Kineococcus endophyticus: one gene and its partner. The protein of the gene in region 1 interacts with the protein of each later gene in a pairwise test. Links are inferred from orthologs where the notes say so. Each region holds a gene or a part of one and is shown on either strand. Other genes may lie near its edges. The genes, in order: AB1207_RS16105 and clpS.

Region 1 (6,943 bases):
TCTCCGGCGACATCGTCGCGTGGATGGCCGCGTAGAGGGTGTTCGTCTTCCCGGACCCGGTGGGGCCGGTGATGAGGACCAGACCCTGCGGCACGCTGAGGGCCTTCTCGAAGATCTCGAGCTGCTCGGGTTCGAACCCGAGGGAGGGCAGCGAGGGGACGTCGTCGCCGCGCGTCAGCAGGCGGATGACGATCTTCTCTCCGTGCAGCGCCGGCAGCGTCGAGACACGGCAGTCGATCGCGGACCCGTCGACCATGACGCGGGTGCGGCCGTCCTGGGGGATGCGGCGCTCGGAGATGTCCAGGCCGGAGATGATCTTGATGCGGCTGATGACGCTCGGCGCGACCCGCTTGGGGGCGCTCATGACGTCGCGCAGCAGGCCGTCGACGCGGAACCTCACGCGCAGCTGGTCGCGCTGGGACTCCAGGTGGATGTCGGAGCAGCGCAGCCGGACGGCGTCGGACAGGATCCGGTTGACGAGCTTGACGATGGGGGCGTCGTCGTCGACCGAGCCGTTGAGCGCGGCGAGCGGGTCCTCGTCCTCGTCGTCGGTGGCGTCCTCGACCATCCGCGAGACCTGCGAGGTGTCCTCGGTGAGGGACCACGCGCGGGCGAGGTGGTCGCGGATCTGGGAGTCCATCGCGACGACGACGTGCAGCTCGGGGGTGCGCGTGTAGAGCTTCACGTCGTCCAGGGCGAGGACGTTCGTGGGGTCGGCGGCCGCGACGAGCAGGTACTCCGGCGTCTTGTCCAGGACGAGGACGCGGCAGCGCTCGGCGACGGCGCGCGGCAGGATCCGCACGACGTCGGGGGCGAGGTTGATGCGCGAGAGGTCGACGTGCTCGAGGTTCAGCAGCTCGGCGAGGCACTGGGCCAGCTCGGCCTCGGAGACCATGCCGAGCTCGACGAGGATCTGCCCCAGGCGCCGGCGCGGGCCCTCGACGTTGCGCTGCTCGGCGAGCGCCACCTCGAGGTCCTCGGGGACCAGCAGGCCCTTCTCGACGAGGACGTCGCCCAGGCGCTTGCGGACCTGGTTGCCACCCTGCTCGGGGACCTGGCCCGTGGCGGGGCCCGCTCCGGGGCCGTCGTCGAGAGTCGTCACCCGTCAGGTGTCGGCACCTCACGCTCCGAACCTGAGTCCGGCTCCGCCACGCGGGTGGGCGCACCCGGCTCGGTCACCCGCTTGCGCTTCTTGCCGCCCTTGCGCTTGGCGTCGCGTGACGGCGACGCCGAGACGGTGACGCCCTCCTCGGCGAGCTCCTCGAGGATCGAGCGCAGCTCCGAGCGGACGAAGTCGCGCGTGGCGACGTCGCGCAGCGCGATGCGCAGGGCCGCGACCTCGCGGGTGAGGTACTCGGTGTCGGCCAGCGCCCGTTCGTCGCGTGAGCGGTCCTGCTCGTTGAGGACGCGGTCGCGGTCGTCCTGCCGGTTCTGCGCGAGCAGGATGAGGGGAGCCGCGTACGACGCCTGCAGCGACAGGATGAGCGTGAGCAGGGTGTAGTTCAGGGCCCGCGGGTCGAACTGCACGCTCTTGGGGGCGAAGGTGTTCCACGCCAGCCACACGGCGACGAACACCGTCATGTAGACGAGGAAGCGGCCCGTGCCCATGAAGCGGGCGAAGCCCTCGGAGGCGCGGCCGAACGCGTCGGGGTCGAACTGCGGACGCGCCAGCCAGGGGCGCCGGCTCTCGCGGGGGGTGTCGAGGGACACCGCCTCGCGGCGCTGGCCGCGGCGGTTCTCGCGGGCTTCAGGCACGGGTGCTCTCCTGTCCGGTCGGCCCTTCGAAGACCTCCTCCTCCGCGTCGCGCCAGTCCTCCGGCAGCAGGTGGTCCAGGACGTCGTCGGCGGTCACGGCCCCCAGCAGGTGGCCGTCCTCGTCGACCACGGGCAGCGAGACGAGGTTGTACGCCGCCAGCTGGCGCGTCACCGCCTGCAGCGTCTCCTCCGGGGCGAGGGGGTCGATGTCGTTGTCCAGCAGCTGACCCAGCGGTGTCTGCGGCGGTTCGCGCAGCAGCCGCTGCAGGTGCGCGGTGCCGAGGTAGCGCCCCGTGGGCGTCTCCAGCGGCGGCCGGCAGACGTAGACGGCGGTGGCGAGCGGGACGTTCAGCTCGGTGCGCCGCACGTGGGCCAGTGCCTCTGCGACGGTGTCGTCGGGGGCCAGGACGACGGGGTCGGTCGTCATGAGACCACCGGCGGTGTAGTCGTCGTAGGCCAGGAGGCGGCGGACCGGGTCGGCGTCCTCGGGGTCCATGAGGGCCATGAGCCGCTCGGCCTGCTCCGAAGGCAGCTCCGACAGCAGGTCGGCCGCGTCGTCGGGCTGCATCTCCTCCAGGACGTGCGCGGCGCGGTCGCCCTCCAGGCCCGAGAGGATCTCGATCTGGTCGTCCTCGGGCAGCTCCTCGAGGACGTCGGCGAGCCGCTCGTCGTCGAGGGCCGCGGCGACCTCCCGTCGGCGCTTGGGCGTCAGCTCGTGGATCACCTCGGCCAGGTCGGTCGCCTTGAGCTCCTCGAAGGCCGCGAGCAGGTTCGTCGCCCCCTGGTCCAGGTCGGGGGAGGCCAGCCCGATGACGCCGCCGAGGACGCCCTCGACCGGGATGGTCATGGTCTCCCCGCGCCGCCGGAGCCGGCCGGACAGCCCGCGCGGGTTCGTCCCGCGACGCACGAACAGCCGGGTGAGGTGCCAGTCGCGGGCGCGGACGGCGTCCAGTCCCAGGTCCTCGATCGTGGCCTCCCCGCTGCCGTCGGCGAGCTGGACCGTGCGGTCGAGGAGCTCTGCGAGCAGCAGCGTCTCGGCGCCGCGCTGCTCGAAGCGGCGCATGTTCACCAGGCCCGTCGTGATGACCTGACCGGCGTCGATGGACGTCACGCGGGTCATGGGGACGAAGACGCGGCGGCGACCGGGGACCTCGACGACCAGACCGATGACGCGCACCGGTCCGCGCGGTCGCAGCATCCCCACGACGTCGCGGACCCGGCCGACCTGGTCGCCCTGGGGGTCGAAGACCGACGTGCCCGCCAGGCGGGCGGCGAAGACACGCGTGGTGGGTCCGGTCACACGTTCCAATCTAGGGGTTGACTTCCAGCTCGCGGTGCGCGACGTGCGCTCCTACCGTGACGGCATGGCCAAGGAGAGCAAGAAGATGAAGTCCGAGGGCACCCCGCTCTACACGATCCCCGGGCTGACGACGGAGCAGGGCGCCGAGATCGCAGCGCTCCTGCAGGACCGCCTCAACGCCCTGACCGACCTGCACCTGACGCTGAAGCACGTCCACTGGAACGTCGTGGGCCCGCACTTCGTGGCGGTCCACGAGATGCTCGACCCGCAGGTCGACGCCGTCCGCGAGATGGCCGACACGACCGCCGAGCGCATCGCCACCCTGGGCCTGTCGCCCGTCGGCACCCCGGGCGCGCTCGTCGCCGACCGCGGCTGGGACGACTACTCCATCGGTCGCGCGGGCGCCATCGAGCACCTGGGTGCGCTCGACCTCGTCTACAGCGGCGTCATCGAGGACCACCGCAAGGCCATCGAGGCCACGGACGACCTCGACCTCGTCACGCAGGACATGCTCATCGCGCAGGCCGGCCAGCTCGAGCAGTTCCACTGGTTCGTCCGCGCCCACCTCGAGACCACCGGTGGTCAGCTCACCACCGCCGGTGCCAGCACCGAGGTCGAGGCCACGCGGCAGGCGGGACGCGCGGGCGTCAAGCGCAAGTCCGCCTGAGCACTCCCTGGGAGTACGGTCCCGGCGGGCACTGAGCGTGGTCCCGCGGCGTTGACCAGGACGACGGCGGCCCCGCCAGGGGCGCGTCGCCGATCCTGCGCCGACGTCGCGGGACGGGTCGAGAAGGTGAGGAAGTCTGATGTCGAACCTCGGGCCCATGGGTGGTCCGCGCCGGATCACCACGCCGACGCCCCCCTCGGGCGAGACGATCGGCCGCTACGGGACCTACTCCGAGGCGCAGCGCGCGGTGGACTTCCTCTCCGACGAGCACTTCCCGGTGCAGAACGTGACGATCGTCGGCACCGGGCTGCAGATGGTCGAGCGGGTCACGGGGCGGCTGACCTACGGTCGCGCAGCGGGCGCGGGGGCCGCCTCCGGAGCTTGGTTCGGTCTGCTCATCGGGCTCATGCTGTCGGTGTTCGGTCCCGGCGGCAGCGGGGCGCTCCTGACGGGCATCCTCGTCGGTGCCGGGTTCGGGATGCTCTTCGGCGTCATCTCCTACGCCCTCACCGGCGGGCGCCGCGACTTCACGTCGTCCTCGCAGATCGTCGCATCGGAGTACACCGTCCTGTGCCTGCCGCAGCTGGCCGGTCAGGCCCGGGAGGTGCTCTCGCGCCTGCCCAACGGGCTCGGCCGCGACAGCGGGTCGCCGTCGGGCCAATCCCCGTGGGGTGCGCCCGACGCGTCGCAGCGACCGTGGGGTCCGCCGCCCGGCGGCACCCAGCCGTACATGCCGCCGCCGCAGCCCGGCTCGGCTCCGGCGACGCAACCGCCACCCCCGCCGTCGTTCGAGAAGGCACCCGAGCCCGAGCCGGTGCACGACCTCTCGGGTCCGACGTACGCCGAGAAGATGGAGGAGGCACGCCGTCAGCGGCGCGCTGCCGAGGCGAGAGCGCGCGAGGAGCAGGACCGCTCCGAGCGCTGACCGTCGACCAGGGACCGCCGTCCGACGCCTCGCGTCGGGCGGCGGTCCTGTCTCGTCCGGGTGTCAGCGCAGCGACGCCATCCACGCCTCGACGTCGTCGGGCGTGCGGGGGAGGGCGGCCGACAGGTTCTCGACCCCGTCGGCCGTGACGAGCACGTCGTCCTCGATGCGGACGCCGATGCCGCGCAGCTCCTCGGGCGCCAGCTCGTCCTCGGTCTTGATGTAGATCCCCGGCTCGATGGTGAAGACCATCCCCTCGCGCAGCTCGGCGTCGAGGTACATCTCCTTGCGGGCCTGCGCGCAGTCGTGGACGTCGAGGCCGAGGTGGTGGCTCGTGCCGTGCGGCATCCAGCGCCGGTGGAACTGCCCCTCCTCGCCGAGGGAGGTGGCGGCGTCAACGGGCAGCATCCCCCAGGCGGACAGCCGGTCGGCGACGACCTCCATGGCCGCCGCGTGCACCTCGCGGAACTTCACGCCCGGCCTGGCGACGGCGAAGGCGGCCTCGGCGGCGTCGAGCACGGCCTGGTAGACGCGGCGCTGGGCCGGGGTGAACGTGCCGTCGACGGGCAGCGTGCGCGTGACGTCGGCGGTGTAGAGCGAGTCCACCTCGACGCCGGCGTCCAGCAGCAGCAGCTGACCGGGGGCGATGGCGCCGTCGTTGCGGATCCAGTGCAGCGTGCAGGCGTGGTCGCCGGCCGCCGAGATCGTCTCGTACCCGACGCCGTTGCCCTCGATGCGGGCCGTGCCGTCGAAGGCGGCCTCGACGACGCGCTCACCGCGGGCGTGACCGACGGCGCGGGGGAGGGTGCGCACGACCTCCTCGAAGCCGCGGGCGCTGGCGGCGACGGCGTCGCGCAGCTGCGCGACCTCCCACTCGTCCTTCACGAGGCGCAGCTCGGACAGCGCCGTGACGAACTCCTCGTCGGCCTTCTCGCGTGCCTTCTCGTCCGCCGGGCCCCGCAGCGGCGTCACGAGCGCGGTGACCGCCGGGTCGGCGTCGGGCACGATCCGCAGCCCGCGCGCGCCCTCGAGGCCGGCCGTCACCTCGTCGGTGAGCGTCGCGACGTCGTGGCAGGCCAGGCCCGTCTGGGCGGCGAGGGCCGGCAGGGTCGTGCGCGGGCCCACCCACAGCTCGCCGTAGCGGGCGTCGGCGAAGAACTCCTCGGTGTCGCGCGCCGCCTGCGGCCGCACGTACAGGACGGCGTCGTGGCCCTGGTCGGTCGGGAGCAGGACGAGGACGGCGTCCGCCTCGCGGTCGGTGCCCAGGCCCGTGAGGTGCGCGAACGCCGAGTGCGGGCGGAAGCGGTAGTCGCAGTCGTTGGACCGGCGCACCAGCGTGCCGGCGGGCACGACGAGCACCTCGCCCGGGAAGAGCGAGGACAGCACCTCGCGGCGGCGGGCGGCGAAGGGCGCCACCCCCGCGGCCTCGAGGTCCTCGGCCGGACGCGGACCCCAGCCCTGCGCGATGAACTGCCGGAAGGCGGCCGAGCGCGGCGTCGACCGGTGCGACGTCATCGTCCCGTCCTGCGCGTCCGCACCGCTCGCGTCACCCTCCACGACGGTGCCCTCGCCCTCGGGCGCCTGGCGGTCCAGCAGGTCCGCCACGCCCCCGTCCTTGGCCCCGTCGGGAGCGCCGTCGGTGGTCTGGTCGGTCGTCGTCTGCGAGCTCACCCGTTCATCATCGCCCCGGGCGGGTCGCGCTGTCGCTCCGCCCCGGCCCGTCGCCGGACGACCCGCGACGCAGCGTGACCAGAGGTTGACGACGGACCGTCACCGGGGCCACCGTGGAGCATGGGCGGTACAGCGCAGTGCCCCCGCTGCGACGGCGCGGTGAGGGCACCCAGCATCTGGCACTCCGGCTACACCTGTGCGGTGCACGGGGAGGTGGTCCCGCTGCAGCCGCCGCACCCGGCTGACGCCGAGCACCTCGACTGGATCGCCCGGCACGCCGACGTGCCGGTGTGGCTGCCGTGGCCCCTGCCGGACGGGTGGCTCGTCACCGGAACGCGGTGCGTGCGCGACGAGAAGCACGAGGCGCAGGCCGTCGTCGTCGCCGTGTCGGGCCCGCACCACGGCCCCGCCGGCTGCTCACCGGTCGCGGACGTGCTCCTCGTGGCTGAGCAGCCCGGCAGCGGCCTGGGAGCGCACCTGGCCGGACGGGACGACCTGGACCCGGGGGAGGACCTCGTCACGGGCCGCCCGGCCGCCCGGTTGCACGCCGCCGGGGCCTCGACACCGCTGTGGTCGGTCCCGGCCGAGGGCGATCGCGCCGTGCTCGTCGGGGAGGCGGGCGGCG
Region 2 (6,829 bases), on another replicon or contig:
CCGCAACTCCGAGATCGTCCGCCGCTTCAGCTGAGCGGAACCGCCCGCGCGCGGTGTCCGTTGCCCCGGCATGGGATTCCTGGACAACCTGAAGAGCAAGGGCCTCCTGGCGGGCGACCAGCTCAAGACCAAGGTCGGTCAGTTCAAGAGCAAGGACTTCGCCGAGGCGAGCATGGCGACCTGCGCGCTCATCGCGGCCGCCGACGGCAGCATCGAGCCGGAGGAGCGCCAGAAGACGGCGGCGTTCATCGGCAGCAACGACGTCCTGTCCGTCTTCAACGCCGGTGACCTGCGCGAGTCCTTCGACAAGTGGTGCGGCAAGCTCAGCGCCGACTACGACTTCGGCAAGATCGAGGCGCTGCAGGCCGTCGGCAAGCTGCGCAGCAAGCCCGACCAGGCCCGCGCCGTCGTCCAGGTCGGCGTCGTCATCGGCGGCGCCGACGGCGACTTCGACCCCACCGAGCAGAAGGCGGTCCGCGAGATCTGCCAGGCCGTGGGCATCGACCCGGCCGAGTTCGGCGTGGCCTGAGCACCTGGCAGGCTTCCTCCCATGAGCACGCCCCCCGGGTGGTACCCCGACCCGTCCGACCCGCGCAGCACCGACCTGCGCTGGTGGGACGGGTCGCGGTGGACCGACCACGTCCACGCCCAGCAGCAGGCCCCGTCGCTGACGAAGGCGCCCACGAACCCCTACGCCGGCCCGCAGCAGCACTACCCCGAGTACCCGCCGTCGCAGTACCCGGCGCCCGGGGTCAAGGCCATCGCGACGCCGGACGGTCAGGCCCTGGGAGGGCTGGGGTGGCGGCTGCTGGCGCGGATCGTGGACTACGTCCTCGTCTCGATCATCGCCACGATCGCCGGCTGGGCCCCGCTGCAGACGCTGACGGGCCTCATGGACACCGCGGTGCAGTCCCTCATGGCGGGCAACACGCAGGCCTACGTCGACCAGGTCGGCCTGGCGACGCAGAGCAGCGCCCTGCGCACCTTCACGTTCGTGTACCTCGCGGTCAGCGCGGTCTACACGGTCCTGACCCTGCGCTTCTACGGCGCGACGCCGGGCAAGGCGCTGTTCCGCCTGCGGGTTCGGGACTGGAACCGCCCCGGTCACCCGGGGTGGCTGCAGTGCATCTCGCGCTGGGTCGGCTGCGACATGCTCGGCCAGATCATCCCGCTGTACCTGCTGCTGGACTTCCTCTGGCCGTGCTGGGACCAGCGCAAGCAGGCCCTGCACGACAAGCTGGCCCGCACGGTGGTCGTGCGGCGCTGACGGCGCGGCGCTGATCAGCCCTCGAGCACGGGGTCCCCGACGAGGACGACCCCGTGCTCGCTCATTTCGGCCAGGGCCGCCTGCACGGTGGGGGCCGAGATCCCGGCCGTCAGCCCGAGCAGGACGGTCGTGCGGAACCCGGCGCGGGCCGCGTCCAGCGCGGTGGCGCGCACGCAGTGGTCGGTCGCCAGGCCCACGACGTGGACGTCGTCCACCCCCTTGCCGCGCAACCAGTCCGCGAGGCCGGTGTCGAGTTCCCCGCCCTCCGTGGTCACGGTGGTGGACACCCCCTCGAACCCCGAGTAGGCCGCCGCGTACTGCCCCTTGCGGAACACGGCCTCCACCCGGGAGGTGTCGAGGTCGTCGTGCAGCAGCGCGCCGGTCGACCCGACCCGGCAGTGCGGCGGCCAGGAGTCGACGAAGTCGGGGGTGTCGGAGAAGTGCGCCCCGGGGTCGATGTGGAAGTCCTGCGTCGCGACGACGTGGTCGTAGGCGATGCCCCGGCCGTCGCCGGTGTCCCGGGCCAGCAGCTGGCTGATCGCGCGGGCGACCTCGTCGCCACCCGCGACGGCGAGCGCCCCACCGGGGCAGAAGTCGTTCTGGACGTCGACGACGACGAGCGCGCGGGTCACCGGGCCACCTCCCGCTCCGAGGCCAGGACGGTGGTCGGGATGGCCGGGTCGCCCTTGGACAGCGCGAGCCCGTCCCAGGGCAGCGTGACCAGCGCCCGGCGCAGGTGCTCGCGGGAGGCCTGCAGGTCCGGCAGGTCCTCGACCCGTTCGCCGCCGGAGACCATCGGCACCTGCAGCGGCCGGTCGTTCGGCTCGCGCGGCGGGGTGAAGCCGACGCCGAGGACCTCGTCGGTCGCGGTGCCCGTCGGACGGTGGCGGCGGACGGCGGTCTTGCGCCCGCCCTGGGTCACCTTCGACGTCGAGCGCTTGGCGACGGGGCGGCCGTCGACCTCGACGAGCTTGTAGACCAGGCCCGCGGTCGGTGCCCCCGACCCCGTGACGAGCGAGGTGCCCACGCCGTACCCGTCGACGGGCGCGGCGCGCAGGGCGGCGAGGGCGTACTCGTCGAGGTCGCCGGAGACGACGATGCGGGTCGCGGTGGCGCCCAGGGAGTCCAGCTGTGCGCGGGCCTGGACGGCGAGCACCTCCAGGTCGCCGGAGTCGATGCGCACGGCGCCGAGCTGCGGTCCGGCGACCTCGACGGCCGTGGCGATGCCGGCGGTGATGTCGTACGTGTCCACGAGCAGGGTGGTCCCGACGCCGAGCGCGTCGACCTGGGCGCGGAACGCCTCGGCCTCGGTGTCGTGCAGCAGCGTGAAGGCGTGCGCGGACGTCCCCGACGTCGGGATCCCGTAGGACGCCCCGGCCTGCAGGTTGGAGGTGGACGTGAACCCCGCGAGGTAGGCCGCGCGGGAGGCGGCGACGGCGGCGTGCTCGTGGGTGCGGCGCGAGCCCATCTCGATGAGCGGGCGGTCCCCGGCGGCCTGCGCCATCCGGGACGCGGCGGCGGCGATGGCGCAGTCGTGGTTGAGGATCGACAGCACGACGGTCTCGAGCACGACCGCCTCGGCGAAGGTCCCGGTGACGGTGAGGATCGGGGAGCCGGGGAACCACAGCTCGCCCTCGACGTACCCCTCGATGGACCCCGAGAAGCGGTAGCGGGCCAGCCAGTCGAGCGTCCGGTCGTCCAGGACGCCGCGCAGCCCGGTCAGCAGGTCGGGGTCGAAGGTGAAGTCGCGCACCGCGTCCAGGACGCGGGCGGTGCCGGCGACGACGCCGTACCGCCGTCCCTCCGGCAGTCGCCGGCCGAAGACCTCGAACGTGCAGGCCCGGTCGCCGGTCCCGTCCGACAGCGCGGCCTGCAGCATCGTCAGCTCGTAGTGGTCCGTCAGCAGGGCGGTGCTCACCATGCAGCGAATCTAGCCACGTCCGGTTGCCTAGACTGCACGGGTGTCCGTCGTCCTGACCGCTCCCACCGAGCTCGAGCGTCCGGAAGCCGACCTCACCACCAGCCCGGACACCCCGTGGGTCACCCTCGTCTGGAACGACCCGGTCAACCTGATGTCCTACGTGACCTACGTCTTCCGCACCCACTTCGGGTACTCCGAGGCCAAGGCGGAGGCGCTCATGATGGACGTGCACCAGAAGGGCCGTGCCGTGGTGAGCTCTGGCACGCGCGAGTCCATGGAACGCGACGTCGAGGCGATGCACGGCTACGGCCTGTGGGCGACCTTGCAGAAGGACGAGTGAGTGGCCACCTTCCGACGGTCCCGGCACGGACTGTTCTCCCTCACGCTGCACGTCTCCGAGGCCGACCTCCTCGCCTCCCTGGCGCGCGAGGTCGTCGAGCTGCTCGAGGTGCCCGAGCCCCCGGTGCGCCGGGTCGACCCCCTGGCGGCCGAGCTCGGGCTCGAGGACCTGCCCCGGTTCGAGGACGTCCCCGACCTCGGTGCCGACGGCCCGACGACGGCGCCGGAGGACGAGGTCCTGCAGCGGCTGCTGCCCAACGCCTACGCCGCCGACGACCCGCAGGCCTCGGCGGACTTCCGCCGGTTCACCGAGCGCGGGCTGCGCGAGCGCAAGGCCGCCGCCGCGCGGGCCATGCTCGCCACGCTGGACCCCGTCGTGGGGCAGGGCGGGCGCGTCCAGCTCGACGCCGACGGCGCCCGGACGTGGCTCGTGGCGCTCAACGACATCCGGCTCGCCCTCGGCACGCGGCTGGGGGTCAGCGACGAGCGCGACGCCTACGAGGACCTGGCCGAGGACGACCCCGCGCGCTGGGCGTGGGCCGTGTACGACTTCACCACCCACCTCCAGGAGACGCTCGTGAGGTCCCTCTCGTGACCGGTGTCGTGACGGGCAGCGGCAGGGAACTGCCCATCGGGATCTTCGACTCCGGGGTGGGCGGGTTGACCGTGGCCCGCGCGGTGCTGGACCAGCTGCCGCACGAGTCGGTGCACTACGTGGGGGACACCGCGCACGCCCCCTACGGCCCCAAGCCGATCGCCGAGGTGCGCCGGTTGGCGCTCGACGTCCTCGACCGGCTCGTGGAGTCGGGCGTGAAGATGCTCGTCATCGCCTGCAACTCCGCCTCGGCGGCGATGCTGCGCGACGCCCGCGAGCGCTACGACGTGCCCGTCGTCGAGGTGATCCAGCCGGCCGTGCGCCGGGCCGTGCGCGCCACCCGCAACGGCCGCGTCGGGGTCATCGGCACCCGGGCGACGATCTCCTCGCGCGCCTACGAGGACGCCTTCGCCGCCGCGCCGCACCTGGCGCTGACGACGGCCGCGTGCCCGGCCTTCGTCGAGTTCGTCGAGCGCGGGGTGACGAGCGGTCCGGAGCTGCTGACGGCGGCCCGGGAGTACCTGGCCCCGGCCATCGCGGCCGACGTCGACACGCTCGTCCTGGGCTGCACGCACTACCCCCTGCTGATGGCGGTGCTGCGCAGCGTCGTCGGCGACGACGTCACCCTCGTCTCGAGCGCGGAGGAGACGGCGTTCGACGTCTACCGCGAGCTCGCGGCGCGCGAGCTGCTGCGCCCCGACGACCTGCCGCAGCCGCGGCACCGGTTCACCTCGACGGGCGACGCCCGCGCGTTCCGCCTGCTGGCGCAGCGCTTCCTGGGGCCCCAGCTGGGACCTCAGCTGGTCGACGTCGACGAGACCGGTCCGCTCTACCTCGGCGCACTCTGAGCATCGGCGCCCCCTCGCGGGGCGCCGGCGCCACGGTCCAGCGCGCCGAGGCCGCGACGGCCTGGCTGCGGGCGCCGTCGGTGAACTCCAGGACGACGCGGCGGCGCAGGGGCCCGGTGCGGTGCACCGCGGCGACCTCGCGGACGACCGTGCGGGACAGCGGCCGGGGGCTCCACCGCAGCGGACGCAGGGCCACACCCTCGTGGTCGGCCGGGCCGGTGACGACGCGGTCACCCGGCTGCAGTGCCGCCGTCGAACGTCGAGACATGGGGCACAGCATGGACCTCCGCGGGCCCGTGTGGGACCACGTTCACCGAACGACCATGCATTGCGACGCAGCGTGTTCCGGGCGCGACGTCCAGTGATCGGTCACACTGGGGGAGTGACCCAGCAGACCCCCTCCCGCGCCGACGGCCGCGCCGCCGACGAGCTGCGCCCCGTGACCATCACCCGCAACTGGCTCGACCACGCCGAGGGCAGCGTCCTCGTGGAGTTCGGGCGCACCCGGGTCCTGTGCGCGGCCTCCTTCACCGAGGGCGTCCCGCGCTGGCGCAAGGGGTCGGGGCAGGGGTGGGTGACCGCGGAGTACGCGATGCTCCCGCGCTCGACCAACACCCGCAGCGACCGAGAGTCGGTCAAGGGCAGGATCGGCGGCCGCACCCACGAGATCTCCCGCCTCGTCGGCCGGTCCCTGCGGGCCGTCGTCGACACCGCGCAGCTGGGGGAGAACACGATCGTCCTGGACTGCGACGTCCTGCAGGCCGACGGCGGCACCCGCACGGCCGCCATCACGGGCGCCTACGTGGCGCTCGCCGACGCGATCTCCTGGGCCCGCGGCCAGGGCATCGTCAAGGCCTCGAAGCAGCCGCTCACCGGCTCGGTCTCGGCCATCAGCGTCGGGGTCGTCGACGGGGTGCCCGTCCTGGACCTGCCGTACGTCGAGGACGTGCGCGCCGAGACCGACATGAACGTCGTCGTGACCGGCGACGGGAAGTTCGTCGAGGTGCAGGGCACCGCCGAGGGCGCGCCCTTCGACCGGTCCGAGCTCGACGCCCTCCTCGACCTCGCGCTCACGGGGACGACACGACTCGCTGCGCTGCAGGCGGAGGCGCTCGCCCGATGAGCGCTCGCGTCGTGCTCGCCACCCGCAACGCGCACAAGGTGGGGGAGCTGCGGGCCGTCCTCGCCCCGCTGCTGCCCGACGTCGAGGTGCTGACCGTCGACGCCTTCGAGGACGTGCCCGAGGTCGCCGAGACGGAGGTGACCTTCGCGGGCAACGCGCTCCTGAAGGCGCGCGCGGTCGCGGCCGCCACCGGCCTGCCCGCGATCGCCGACGACTCCGGCATCGCCGTCGACGTCCTGGGCGGCTCGCCGGGGATCTTCTCGGCGCGCTGGGCCGGCCGGCACGGCGACGACGTCGCGAACCTGCACCTGCTGCTGGCCCAGATCGCGGACGTCCCCGCGCAGCACCGCGGCGGCGCCTTCGTCTGCGCCGCCGCCCTGGCCCTGCCCGACGGGACGAGCGCGGTCCGGGAGGGGCGCTCGCGCGGGACCGTCACGACGGCCCCCGCCGGGGGCGGCGGCTTCGGCTACGACCCGTGCTTCGTGCCCGAGGGGTCGGACCGCACGCTCGCCGAGCACACGGCCGAGGAGAAGAACGCGATCAGCCACCGCGGGAAGGCCTTCCGCGCCCTGGCCCCGGTCGTCGTGGACGCGTTGGCCGGTCGACCCATCCAGGACGCGTCCGGCTCCGAAGGGGAGTGACGTGGGGGCCGACGGGACACCGCGGGCGGACGAGCCGGAGGGGAACGTCCGGGCCGGGCGGCTGCTGGCCGCCTGGTCCGGGGTGCTCGCCGCCG

What was found.
Region 2: the proteins of AB1207_RS16105 (region 1) and clpS interact in binary tests that used the Escherichia coli proteins (3 or more experiments, as listed by UniProt). The link is inferred for Kineococcus endophyticus from one-to-one orthologs.

The regions. Positions count from the first base shown.
Region 1 is NZ_JBFNQN010000011.1:48,251-55,193, forward strand. What follows is about bases 1,949-4,920. They hold AB1207_RS16105 (Dps family protein), read left to right. Parts: upstream 1,949-3,119; coding sequence 3,120-3,722; downstream 3,723-4,920. Other genes in these bases: AB1207_RS16100 (magnesium transporter MgtE N-terminal domain-containing protein), read right to left, coding at 1,949-3,055; AB1207_RS16110 (YflT domain-containing protein), read left to right, coding at 3,862-4,647; AB1207_RS16115 (aminopeptidase P family protein), read right to left, coding at 4,711-4,920. Also shown: AB1207_RS16090 (GspE/PulE family protein), read right to left, coding at 1-1,102; AB1207_RS16095 (DUF1003 domain-containing protein), read right to left, coding at 1,099-1,755; more of AB1207_RS16100, read right to left, coding at 1,748-1,948; more of AB1207_RS16115, read right to left, coding at 4,921-6,162; AB1207_RS16120 (DUF6758 family protein), read left to right, coding at 6,439-6,943.
Region 2 is NZ_JBFNQN010000010.1:33,740-40,568, forward strand. Bases 2,021-4,878 are described here. They hold clpS (ATP-dependent Clp protease adapter ClpS), read left to right. Parts: upstream 2,021-3,228; coding sequence 3,229-3,528; downstream 3,529-4,878. Other genes in these bases: AB1207_RS14915 (nicotinate phosphoribosyltransferase), read right to left, coding at 2,021-3,188; AB1207_RS14925 (DUF2017 domain-containing protein), read left to right, coding at 3,529-4,122; murI (glutamate racemase), read left to right, coding at 4,119-4,878. In the rest of the region: AB1207_RS14895 (SRPBCC family protein), read left to right, coding at 1-34; AB1207_RS14900 (tellurite resistance TerB family protein), read left to right, coding at 71-529; AB1207_RS14905 (RDD family protein), read left to right, coding at 551-1,267; AB1207_RS14910 (nicotinamidase), read right to left, coding at 1,282-1,899; more of AB1207_RS14915, read right to left, coding at 1,896-2,020; more of murI, read left to right, coding at 4,879-4,970; rph (ribonuclease PH), read left to right, coding at 5,353-6,093; rdgB (RdgB/HAM1 family non-canonical purine NTP pyrophosphatase), read left to right, coding at 6,090-6,734; AB1207_RS14945 (molybdopterin-dependent oxidoreductase), read left to right, coding at 6,736-6,829. UniProt on the Escherichia coli protein: Involved in the modulation of the specificity of the ClpAP-mediated ATP-dependent protein degradation.